2 regions of the Sediminicurvatus halobius genome follow, and region 2 is predicted to be linked to the other one. Evidence: predicted binding sites of a transcription regulator. Region 2 holds the regulator's gene; the other holds the start of a gene.
The links. Region 2 encodes sigma-54, which starts transcription at its own class of promoters, with help from an activator protein. Its sites were predicted from a motif close to TGGCANGNTNCNTGCTT; they were not measured.
Positions count from the first base shown of each region.

Region 1: a site for sigma-54 is predicted at 3,108-3,124, ahead of glnA (glutamate--ammonia ligase). Genes of this name have one in related genera too.

Region 1 is NZ_CP086615.1:9,063-14,736, forward strand. It holds gene glyS (glycine--tRNA ligase subunit beta) at 1-1,103, opposite strand, end outside; gene glyQ (glycine--tRNA ligase subunit alpha) at 1,100-1,996, opposite strand; gene LMH63_RS00045 (hypothetical protein) at 2,181-2,750, shown strand; gene glnA (glutamate--ammonia ligase) at 3,172-4,587, shown strand; gene LMH63_RS00055 (DUF4124 domain-containing protein) at 4,800-5,351, shown strand; gene glnL (nitrogen regulation protein NR(II)) at 5,596-5,674, shown strand, end outside.
Region 2 is NZ_CP086615.1:899,871-905,544, forward strand. It holds gene LMH63_RS04095 (PTS sugar transporter subunit IIA) at 1-14, opposite strand, end outside; gene rapZ (RNase adapter RapZ) at 11-868, opposite strand; gene LMH63_RS04105 (hypothetical protein) at 872-1,690, opposite strand; gene ptsN (PTS IIA-like nitrogen regulatory protein PtsN) at 1,687-2,157, opposite strand; gene hpf (ribosome hibernation-promoting factor, HPF/YfiA family) at 2,228-2,554, opposite strand; gene LMH63_RS04120 (RNA polymerase factor sigma-54) at 2,575-4,047, opposite strand; gene lptB (LPS export ABC transporter ATP-binding protein) at 4,195-4,935, opposite strand; gene lptA (lipopolysaccharide transport periplasmic protein LptA) at 4,932-5,450, opposite strand; gene lptC (LPS export ABC transporter periplasmic protein LptC) at 5,434-5,674, opposite strand, start outside.

The DNA.
Region 1 (5,674 bases), 890 kb from region 2:
GCACTCTTGTCGTAGAGGCTGCCAAGGCGCTTCTGGAACACCACCTCCCGCAGACCCTCGAGCCGGTCGGCCAGGGGACGGCGCCGGTCCTGATCCCAGAAAAACGCGGCGTCAGCGAGCCGCGGGCGGATGACGCGCTCGTTGCCGCGCACGATCTGCTGCGGATCGCGGCTGTCGATATTCGCGACCGCGATGAAGCGCGGCAGGAGCCGGCCCTCGGCGTCGCGCACCGGGAAGTAGCGCTGGTGCCCCTGCATGCTGGAGATGAGCGCCTCCGGCGGCACCCGCAGGAAGTCCTCGTCGAAGCTGCCGGAGAGCACGACGGGCCACTCCACCAGGGCCGTGACCTCGTCGAGCAGCGTCTCCTCCATCACCGCGTGCCCGCCGATGCGCTCGCCCTCGGCCCTGACCCCTTCAGCGATCAGCGCGCGGCGGGTGTCGAAGTCGGCAACGACGTGACCGGGGTCGCGCAGGGTCGCCTCGTAGGCCTCCGGGCGCGGGATCTCCAGGGGCTGCGGGTGATGGAAGCGGTGGCCGCGGCTACGCCGGCCGCTGTTGACTCCGAGCACCTCGGCCGGGACGACCTCGTCGCCCAGCAGCAGCACCAGCCAATGCACTGGGCGGACGAACTCCGCATCACGATCGCCCCAGCGCATGCGCTTCGGGATCGGCAGCCGGGCCAGCGCCTGTTCGATAATGCCGGGCAGCAGCGCCGCGGTGGGCTGGCCGGGCTCTACGCCGCGATGGACGAGCCAGGCCCCCTGCTCCGTCTCCAGCCGCTCCAGCGCCGGCACCGCAACGCCGCAGGAGCGGGCGAAGCCCTCGGCCGCACGGGTGGGCTGCCCGGCCTCGTCGAAGGCGACGTTCAGCGCCGGCCCGCGCCGCTCGAACGGCCGATCCGGCTGGCGCAGCGCGACGGCATCGAGCTGCAGCGCGAGCCGCCTGGGGGCGGCAAAGGCCCGCACGGCGCCGTGGCCGACCTCGGCCCGGGCCAGGCCCGCGGTCACCTCCGCCTGCAGTGCATCGCGCAGGGTGGTCAGCGCCCCCGGCGGCAGCTCCTCGGTACCGAGCTCGAACAGCAGTGCGGCCTGCCCCGCGCTCATGCCGCCCCCTGCTGCCGGGGGCAGAGCGGAAATCCAAGGGCCTCGCGGCTGTCGTAGTACGCCTGGGCGACGCCCCGGGCGAGGGTGCGCACGCGCAGGATGTAGCCCTGCCGCTCGGTCACGGAGATGGCGTGACGGGCGTCGAGGAGGTTGAACGTGTGGGAGGCCTTCAGCGCCTGCTCGTAGGCGGGCAGCGGCAGGCCCGCCTCCACCAGGCGCCGGGACTCGCGCTCGCAGGTATCGAACCAGCGGAACAGGCTGTCCACGTCCGCCTGCTCGAAGTTGTATCGCGACTGCTCGCGCTCGTTCTGCAGGTAGACGTCACCGTAGGTCACGGTCCCCGACGGGCCCCGGGCCCAGATCAGGTCGTAGACGCTCTCCACATCCTGCAGATACATGGCGATGCGCTCCAGGCCGTAGGTGATCTCGCCCATCACCGGTCGGCAGTCCAGCCCGCCCACCTGCTGGAAGTAGGTGAACTGGGTGATCTCCATGCCGTTCAGCCAGACCTCCCAGCCGAGCCCCCAGGCGCCGAGGGTGGGTGACTCCCAGTTGTCCTCCACGAAGCGGATGTCGTGCACCAGCGGGTCGATGCCGAGGGCCTCCAGGGAGCCGAGATACTGCTCCTGGAAGTCCGCCGGCGAGGGCTTCAGCACGACCTGGAACTGGTAGTAGTGCTGCAGCCGGTTGGGGTTCTCGCCGTAGCGACCGTCGGTGGGGCGCCGCGAGGGCTGAACGTAGGCCGCATGCCACGGCTCCGGGCCCACCGCCCGCAGGAAGGTCGCCGGATGGAAGGTGCCGGCGCCTACCTCCATGTCGAGCGGCTGCATGACGACGCAGCCGCGCTCCGCCCAGTAGCGCTGCAGGGCGAGAATGAGCTCCTGAAAGGTCATCGTCTCTCCGCTGGATCCCGGTTGGCGTGGAGCCTGCGTCCGCCCGGCGCGCCGCGCCCGGCGGGGGACCGCGCAGTATAGCCCGCCCCTGTCCGGCCATGTAAGGGAAGCGCGACGGGGTTCACTGTCCCCGCCCGGCTGGCCTATATAGAAGGGGAGGGTGACGGGTGCAAGGAGACCTTCAATGGCGCCACTGATACTCGAGCCGACGGCCATGGCGAGCTGGCATCGGCTGGTCACCGAGGCGGCCGCGCGGGCCGACGTTGAACTCGACGAGGAGCGCGAGAGCTACCTGGTGTTCCTGCTCATGCGCTACCTGCGCTGTCCCGAGCTGGTCCGCGCCGTGCTGGCGCTGGAGTTTCTCGAGACCCTGAACGAGCCCTCGTGGCGGCTGCGCGCACAGGGCCTGCAGACGGTCGGTGACCGCTGCCTGCTGCTCGCCGGCCTGTTCCCGGAGCAGGCCCGGCGGCGCCGGGTCGGCCCCGGGTACTTCGTCGACCTTGGCCGCAGCGCTTACGACGGGGCGGCCGAGCTCAATGCCGGCAGCGCCAGCGACCTGCTCGCCGCACTCGCCGCCGGCTTCGTCGCCCTGGCGGATACCCTGCAGGCTGCCCGAGAGGCCGACGAGAGCCATCTGGTGGACGCCCTGGAGGCGGCGGATCAGGCCATCGCCACCGGCAGCGGCGAGGCGCGGCGGCGCCTGCGGCGGGTGACCCGGGCGACGCTGGTTGCCGGCAGCGACCGCCGGCACTGACCGGCGGGCGTTACCAATCGTTTCGGACGTATCGTCAGGTCTCAGCGGGCCTGTCCGGGAGCGGTCGCCGACCGCAAAACGCCGCGCAGCGGCGTACGGTGCCGCGCCTCGCGCGCTCTCGCGCTCGCAGAACGCTCCGACCAGGGGCCCTGCCAGACAGGCCCGCAATGCCGGCGCCCCGGAGCGGGCTGGCGGCGACCTCGTGCATCGGTGCTACAGTCCCGGGGTCAGGCGCAGAGTGTCTGCCCTATTCTGGTGCAACTGCTCGCGTATTTGCACCAATTCAGGGCGCGCTCGCGACCGACTGGCGGTCGCGACGCACCACAATAGCCCGCCGATGCCCGATTCGCGCCTTCCTGGCATGGAATCTGCTTCTTACAGGGGCGCTTTTCCGAACCGCATTCTCACTGGAGGTCGACCGATGGCAAAGACAGCCGATGATGTTCTCAAGCTGATCGCAGACAACGACGTGAAGTTCGTTGATCTGCGATTCACGGATACCAAGGGCAAGCAGCAGCACGTCACCGTGCCCGCCCATTCGGTCGACGCGGACATGTTCGCCGACGGCAAGATGTTCGACGGCTCCTCGATCGCCGGCTGGAAGGGCATCAACGAGTCGGACATGATCCTCCTGCCCGACCCGGACAGCGCCGTGCTCGATCCCTTCTTCGATGATGCGACCGTGAACCTGGTCTGCGACATCATCGAGCCGAACACCATGCAGGGCTACGAGCGCGACCCGCGCTCCATCGCGCGCCGCGCCGAGGCCTACCTGCAGTCCACCGGCATCGGCGACGTGGCCTATTTCGGTCCGGAGAACGAGTTCTTCGTGTTCGACGACGTCCGCTGGGGCGCCGACATGAGCGGCAGCTTCTACAAGGTGGATGCCGAGGAGGCGGACTGGAACTCCGAGCGCGTCTATCCCGACGGCAACATGGGTCATCGTCCGGGTGTGAAGGGCGGCTACTTCCCGGTGCCGCCGGTGGACAGCCTCCACGACATGCGCTCGGCCATGTGTGAGGCCCTCACCGAGATGGGCCTGACGACCGAGGTGCACCATCACGAGGTCGCCACCGCCGGCCAGTGCGAGATCGGCGTCGCCTTCAACACCCTGGTGAAGAAGTGCGACGAGGTGCAGACGCTCAAGTACGTGGTGCACAACGTCGCTGCCGCCTTCGGCAAGACCGCCACCTTCATGCCGAAGCCCCTGGTCGGGGACAACGGCAGCGGCATGCACGTGCATCAGTCCATCGGCAAGACGGGCGACATGCTCTTCGCCGGTGACCAGTACGGCGGCCTCTCGGAGACGGCGCTGTTCTACATCGGCGGCATCATCAAGCACGCCCGTGCCATCAACGCCTTCGCCAATGCCTCCACCAACAGCTACAAGCGCCTGGTGCCGGGCTTCGAGGCGCCGGTGCTGCTGGCCTACTCGGCCCGCAACCGCTCGGCTTCCGTGCGCATTCCCTGGATCTCGAACCCGAAGGCGCGGCGCATCGAGATCCGCTTCCCGGACAGCACCGCGAACCCCTATCTCTGCTTCGCGGCCATGCTGATGGCGGGCCTGGACGGGATCCAGAACAAGATCCATCCGGGCGAGGCCATGGACAAGGACCTCTACGACCTGCCCCCCGAGGAGGAGGCCGAGATCCCGAAGGTGGCCTTCTCGCTGGAGGAGGCGCTGGATGCCCTGGACCAGGACCGCGAGTTCCTCAAGGCCGGCGGCGTCTTCAGCGACGACGCCATCGATGGCTACCTGGAGCTCAAGCGCGAGGAGGTCCAGCGCCTGCGCATGACCACTCACCCGGTGGAATTCGACCTCTACTACAGCGTCTGAGCGACCTCAGCTCTCTGCACTAAAGCCCCCGCCCTGCGGGGGCTTGCTGTTTCCGGCCCGGGGTGGACACCACCGCGCACGACCTACAGCCATGGCCTGGCGGCGGCCTCCCGCCGACGGCCGGATCGAACCCCTCCGCCAGCGGCATTGGCGGCTCCCGCGGCGGGCGCTACAGTGGCGCAAGCCGTCCGGAGGAGCCCGCCGTGAACGCGATGCGTGTCTGCCTGATGGGGATCGCCCTGGCCCTGAGTCCAGCGCCCGCGCTGGCGGACGTCTACCGCTGGGTGGACGAGGACGGCGTGGTGCATTTCAGCGACGAGCCCCGCGACGGGGCCGAGCGCATCGAGGTGCAGGAGCCCGCCACCGTCCGCCTCCCCCGGCCTCAGTCTTCCCGCGCCAGCGCCGCCAACGGCGGGCAGGAAGACGATGACCGCGACGAGGCCGCGGGCTACGAGCGCTTCGCCATCGCCAGCCCCACCGAGGAGCAGACCATCCAGAGCGCGCCAGGCGAGGTGCCGGTCTCGCTGTCGCTGGAGCCGGCCCTGCGTCAGGGGCACCGTATTCGCCTGCTCCTCGACGGCTCACCGGCGGACGTCTCGCCGTCACGAAGCCTGCAGGCCACCCTCGGCCCGCTGGACCGCGGGCCCCACACCCTCGCGGCCGAGGTCACGGATGCCAGCGGTCGTGTGCGCGCACGCACCGAAACGGTGACCTTCTACCTGCACCGGCCCTCCGTGAATCTGCCAAGCCGGCAGGGCAACTGAGACCAGCCAGAGGGTCTGCACTATTCTGGTGCATTAGGTCGGGCGCGCGCCCTATACTGGCGCCATCCCGACGGCGGCCCATCGCCGGTCTGACGACGGCATGGGCGGTGATGGGCCGAGGGCAACGCCGGCTCTCGCCCCCGGATCCGCGCCCGCGGCCGCGAATCGCTGAGCGATGCGGGCTGGCACCATCGCGCCAACGCCGTGCCCACTGGCGCGCTTCTTGCTGCTTTCCGGTGCAGACATGAACGCCAGAACCCGAGCCCCCAACGGCGACATCCTCGAGCACCTGACGCGGGCGGTGGTCCTGCTCGATGCAGGGC
Region 2 (5,674 bases):
ACGCCGACGCTCATGACAGCTCCCGATGGCGGACGGTGACGGCGACGCCTTCCTCGCGGAACCGGCGCGCCAGATGCTCGGCGAGGTACACCGAGCGGTGCTGGCCGCCGGTACAGCCGATGGCGATGGTGAGATAGCTGCGGTTCTCCCGGCGGAAGGCCGGCAGCCAGTGGGAGAGGAAGGCGCCGACGTGCTCGAGGTAGTCGCCCACCAGCTCGCTCGCGCCGAGATACTCGGCGACCGCCGGGTCGCGCCCGGTGAGAGGGCGCAGGTCCGGCTGCCAGTGGGGGTTCGGCAGGCAGCGGGCGTCGAACACGAAATCCGCGTCCGGCGGCGTCCCATGCTTGTAGCCGAAGGACTCCAGCAGCAGCGACAGGCTGTGCGGCGCCCGCGCCAGCCGGTCGCGGACGATGTCCCGGAGCTGATGCACCGTGGTATGGGTGGTGTCGAGCGTGAGATCGGCGCGCTCCAGCAGCGGCATGAGCAGCTCCCGCTCGCCGGTGATCGCCTCCCCCAGGGGGACCTCCGGGCCGCTCAGCGGATGCCGCCGGCGGGTCTCGCTGAAGCGCTTCAGCAGGGTGTCGTGAGCGGCATCCAGGAAGACGATCTCGCAGGCGATGCCATGATCCTCCAGGGTCGCGAGGATCTCGGGAAAGCGGGCCAGGTCCTCCGGGCGGTTGCGCGCGTCGATACCCACGGCGTAGCGCCCGGACTGCCCGTCGGCGGTGATGTGTGCGCCGAAGGCCTCGAGCAGCGCCACCGGAAGGTTGTCGATGCAGTAGAACCCCGCATCCTCCAGCGTGGCGAGGGCGACGCTCTTGCCGGACCCCGAGAGCCCGCTGATGATGACCAGTCTCCGCTCCTGCATGGATCAGCCCGTCACCCTGTCGCTGGCGGCGACCAGCGGATGCGGTGCCTGCACGCACCGCCGCCTGATCGCTGTGAACTGTTCGGCAGCGAAGGCCTCGGCGGTGTTCCCGCGCCGGTTGCGGGCCTGCAGCTCATGCACGGCCGCGGTCACCAGGCTCGCGAGGGGGCGACCCGGTGCCAGTCGCAGGCGCGGCAGGCTACGCCCGAGCAGCCCCGTGCGGGCCCAGTCCCCCTCCAGCCCGCCGGCGGCGGCCGCGGCGGTGAGGTCGATCACGAGCCCGATGTCGCTGTGGGGAAGTCGGGCGGCCGGGCCGAACTGGGCCTCGGCGTCCAGCAGTCCGAGGCCCCGCACGCAGAGCCGGCCCCGGAGCAGGGGCGGGCAGCAGCCTTTCAGCCGGCCCTGTGGCCGGGGCTGCAGGGTCACGGCGTCGTCGGCGACCAGCCGCTGGCCGCCCTGCAGCAGGGCAAGCGCGGTCTCGCTTTTGCCGCTGCCGGCCTCCCCCCGGATCAGCACGCCGGTGCCGTCGATCTGCACCAGGGTGCCGGGCAGGGTGACGATGGCATGCCGCGCGAGCCAGCGATCCAGCCGGCGGGAGAGATCCTGATCGCCGAGCGGGGAGTGGATGATCGGCGCGGCGCCGCCGGCGAGTGGCGGCAGGCGGAGGTGGTCCGGTGCCTCCGGCAGGCGCCGGACGGGGCAGTCGCCACCGTCGCCGAACCACCGGCCCACGGCCACGGGCAGCCCGGCGGTGGCGTCGCCGGCCGCGTGCCTGCCCGCCAGCGCCCTGGCGAGCGCCGGAATGCCGAGGTGCACGATCATGAGCCGCTGCGGCTGTCCTGCCAGGCAAGCACCGTCTCGTAGAGCTCGGTCTCCGAGCCGCAGGTGCGCAACCGCTCGCAGAGATCCGGGTCGCTGAACATCTCGGCAAGGCGGGCAAGGATGCGCAGGTGTTCGTCGGTGGAGTGCTCGGGCACCAGCAGGGCGAACAGCAGATCCACCGGCTGGCGGTCGATGGCGTCGAAGTCCACCGGCTTGTCCAGCCGCAGCAGGGCGGCGGTGGCCTGATCGATGCCCGGGGCGCGGGCATGGGGCAGCGCCACGCCCTTGCCGAGCCCCGTGCTGCCGAGGCGCTCGCGGCTGATCAGGCTCTCGAAGACCGCGCGCGTCGACGGATCGGCGTCGTCGCCCGTGAGCAGCTCGCTCAGCAGCTCCAGGCAGCGCTTCTTGCTGGTGGCAGTGGCCCCGCAGCGGGTGCGCTCGGGTGCCAGCAGGTTGGCGATGTTCATGTCGACCCCGTGTCGCGGATGATGGCGGGGCGGCCGCCGGGCGCTTGGGTGCCCGGCGGCCGCCCCGCGCTCACGGCTCCAGTGTCTGGCCCACCGCGCCCTCGCTGCGATGGTGGTCGGTGCGCTTCTCCTTGTGCTTGACCACCTGGCGATCGAGCTTGTCGACCAGGGCGTCGATGGCGGCGTACATGTCCTCCTGGAGGGCGTCGGCGAACAGCTTGGCACCGCTAAGCGCCAGTGTGGCCTCGGCCTTCTTGGCCACCTTCTCCACGGTGAGGATCACGTGCACGTCCACCACGTTGTCGAAGTGCCGCTCGAGGCGCTGGAACTTCTCGTGGACATAGTCGCGCAGCGCATCGGTGATCTCCACGTGGTGGCCGGTGACGTCGATCTGCATAAGGCCCTCCTTCCTGGCGCTCAGGCCAGCCGCTTGCGTTCGGTGGACGAGGCGATGGCCATGGCCTCTCGGTACTTGGCCACCGTCCTGCGTGCCACGTTGATGCCCTCTTCGCGCAGGATCTCGGCGAGCCGCGAGTCGCTCAGCGGGCTCGCCGGATCCTCGTCGGCGACCAGGCGCCGGATGCGCGCGCGAATCGCCGTGGCGGAGCATTCGCCGCCGTCCACGGTCTGCACGTGACTGGAGAAGAAGTACTTGAACTCGAAGGTCCCGCGCGGGGTGTGCATGTACTTCTGGTTGGTGATGCGCGAGACCGTGGACTCGTGCATCTCGATGGTTTCGGCCACCTCGCGCAGCACCAGCGGCTGCATCGCCTCCTCGCCCTGCTCGAGGAAGCCCCGCTGGCGCTCGACGATGCACTCCGCCACCTTGAGCAGGGTGTCGTTGCGCGATCGCAGGCTCTTGATCAGCCATCGCGCCTCCTGCAGGTGCTGGCGCATGAGGCTGTTGTCGCGGCTGTTGTCGGCCCGGCGCACCAGGCTGGCGTAGTAGCTGTTCACCCGCAGCCGCGGGCAGGCGTCCGGGTTCACCTCCACCTGCCAGTCGCCGTTGACGCGGCGCACGAACACGTCCGGCACCACGTACTCGGTGCGCTCGGTGCTGAAGCGCGCGCCGGGGCGGGGGTCCAGGGTCTGCACCAGCGCCAGGGCCGCCTGCAGGGTCTCGAGGTCGAGCCGCATGCGGCGCTTGAGCTGGGCGAACTGGCGGCTGACCAGCAGCTCCAGGTGCTGGTCCACGAGCTCGCGGGCCGCCGCCAGATGGGGCGTGGCCGGGTCCAGCTGGTCCAGCTGCACCAGCAGCGCCTCGCGCACGTCCCGGGCCGCCACACCCACCGGGTCCAGCCGCTGCACCCGGGCCAGCACCGCCTGCAGGTCGTCCGGCTCCACCTCCAGCTCCGGCGGCAGGCCGGCGCCGATCTCCTCCAGCGGCTCGCCGAGGTAGCCGTCGTCGCGCACGGCGTCGACGATGGCCTCGGCGATGGCCATGTCCCGGGGCGAGATCGGAGCCATCTGCAGCTGCCAGATGAGGTAGTCGCGCAGGGATTCCTCGCCGCCGGACTGGTTCTCGAAGAGGTCGCGCTCGTCGTCGGAACCGGAGTGGCTGTAGGTGGTGCTGCCGTCGTAGACGTCCTCCCAGCTGGAGTCCACCGGGAGGTCCTCGGTGAGGCGCGCGGCATCCGGCTCCTCGCCGCCGAGATCCTGTTCCGTGCGGTCCGGTGCGGCCTCCGACGCCTCGGCCCCGTCCTCGTCGCGCTCCGCGGCCGCCTCGAGCTCCGCTTCCTCCGCGGCCTCGAGCATCAGGTTGGACTCCAGCGCCTGCTGGATCTCCATGCGCAGTTCGAGGGTCGGCAGCTGCAGCAGCCGGATGGCCTGCTGCAGCTGCGGGGTCATGGTGAGCTGTTGCCCGAGTCGGAGCTGTAGCGACTGCTTCATCGTCGTCAGTGGCCACCCGGGGAAGTGGAGTGCGTCGGGCGCCCCCCCGGCACCCTTTTGCTGTGCTTCATCGTAGTGCAATTCCCCCTGTCCGGAAACGGCAGGGTAACGCCGTCGGCATGAAACCTGCTAACGCCGGTCGGGCGCTCACAGCCGGAAATCCTCGCCGAGGTAGACGTCTCGCACCTGGCGGTCGGTCAGGATCGTGTCGGCATCGCCTTCAACGATGACCCGGCCGTCGGCGAGGATGCAGGCGCGATCCACCAGCCCCAGCGTCTCGCGCACGTTGTGGTCGGTGATGAGCACGCCGATGCCGCGGGCGGCGAGGTGGCGCACGATGGCCTTGATGTCCCCCACCGAGATCGGGTCGACGCCGGCAAAGGGCTCGTCGAGCAGGATGAACCGCGGCTCCGCGGCCAGGGCACGGGCGATCTCCACCCGCCGGCGCTCGCCCCCGGAGAGGCTGATGCCCTGCTGGTCGCGCAGATGGGCGACGTGGAATTCCTCCAGCAGCGCCTCCATGCGCTGGTGCCGCGCGCGGGCATCGAGCCCCGGGCGCGTCTCCAGGATGGCGAGCAGGTTGTCCGCCACCGAGAGCTTGCGGAAGACCGAGGCCTCCTGGGGCAGATAGCCGATGCCGAGGCGGGCGCGCTGGTGCATCGGGGCGGTGGTGAGGTCGCGGTCGTCCAGGCGGATGCTGCCGGCGTCCAGCGGGATCAGGCCCACGATCATGTAGAAGCTGGTGGTCTTGCCGGCGCCGTTGGGGCCGAGCAGGCCGACGATCTCGCCGCTCTCGAGATCGAGGCTGACGTCATCTACCACGCGCCGGCCGCGGAAGCGCTTGCTGAGGCCGCGGGCCTCCAGGCGGCTCGGCGCGGTGGCGCTCACCCGCCCTCCTCGCGCTCGGGGAAGACCGTCACCTCGATGCGGTCGTCGCCATCGGCGCCGCGCTCCGCCTCCACCCGCTCGTCGGCGACGAAGTAGGTGATGGTCTCGCCGCGCACCTGGTTCTCGCCCTGCCAGAGGCGCCCGCCCTGCAGCAGAAGCACGCGCTCGGGGCCGCTGGCGTAGTACTCCATGCGCGGCGCCTCGGCCTCCACCAGCTGGCCGTCGCCCTCGGGCTGCTGGCGGTAGGTGGCCGGCTCGCCCTCGACCTCGACGCGCTCGAGCTCGCGCTGCTCGTTGGTGTAGACCCACATGACCTCGCCGGTGATGCGGGCCGGGCCGCGGGTGAGCACGACATCGCCGCGGTAGACGCTCGTGCCGCTGCGGTTGTCCACCTCGGCGCGGTCGGCGCTTAGGCGCACCGGACCCTGCTCCTGGGCCGTGGCCGGCGTCGCGGGGAGCAGCAGCAGGGCGAGTGCCAGCGTGCCCAGCCCGCCTAGCTCACGGAGCCGGGTCATGGCGTCCTTCCACCTGCGAGAGCAGCTGCATGCGTTCCTCCTCCAGCCAGGCGCGGGCGCCGACCCCCTGCACGCGGTAGTTGGGCCCGGTGATGGTGACGGGGCGGTCGGTCTCCGCGTAGCGCCGCGCCGGCTCCAGGTCGAGATGCTCGGTGCGCAGGACGCTGCCGCCGTCGGCGCCTGGCCGGCGCAGCCGCACGTCACCGGTCAGGCTTGCCCGGGTG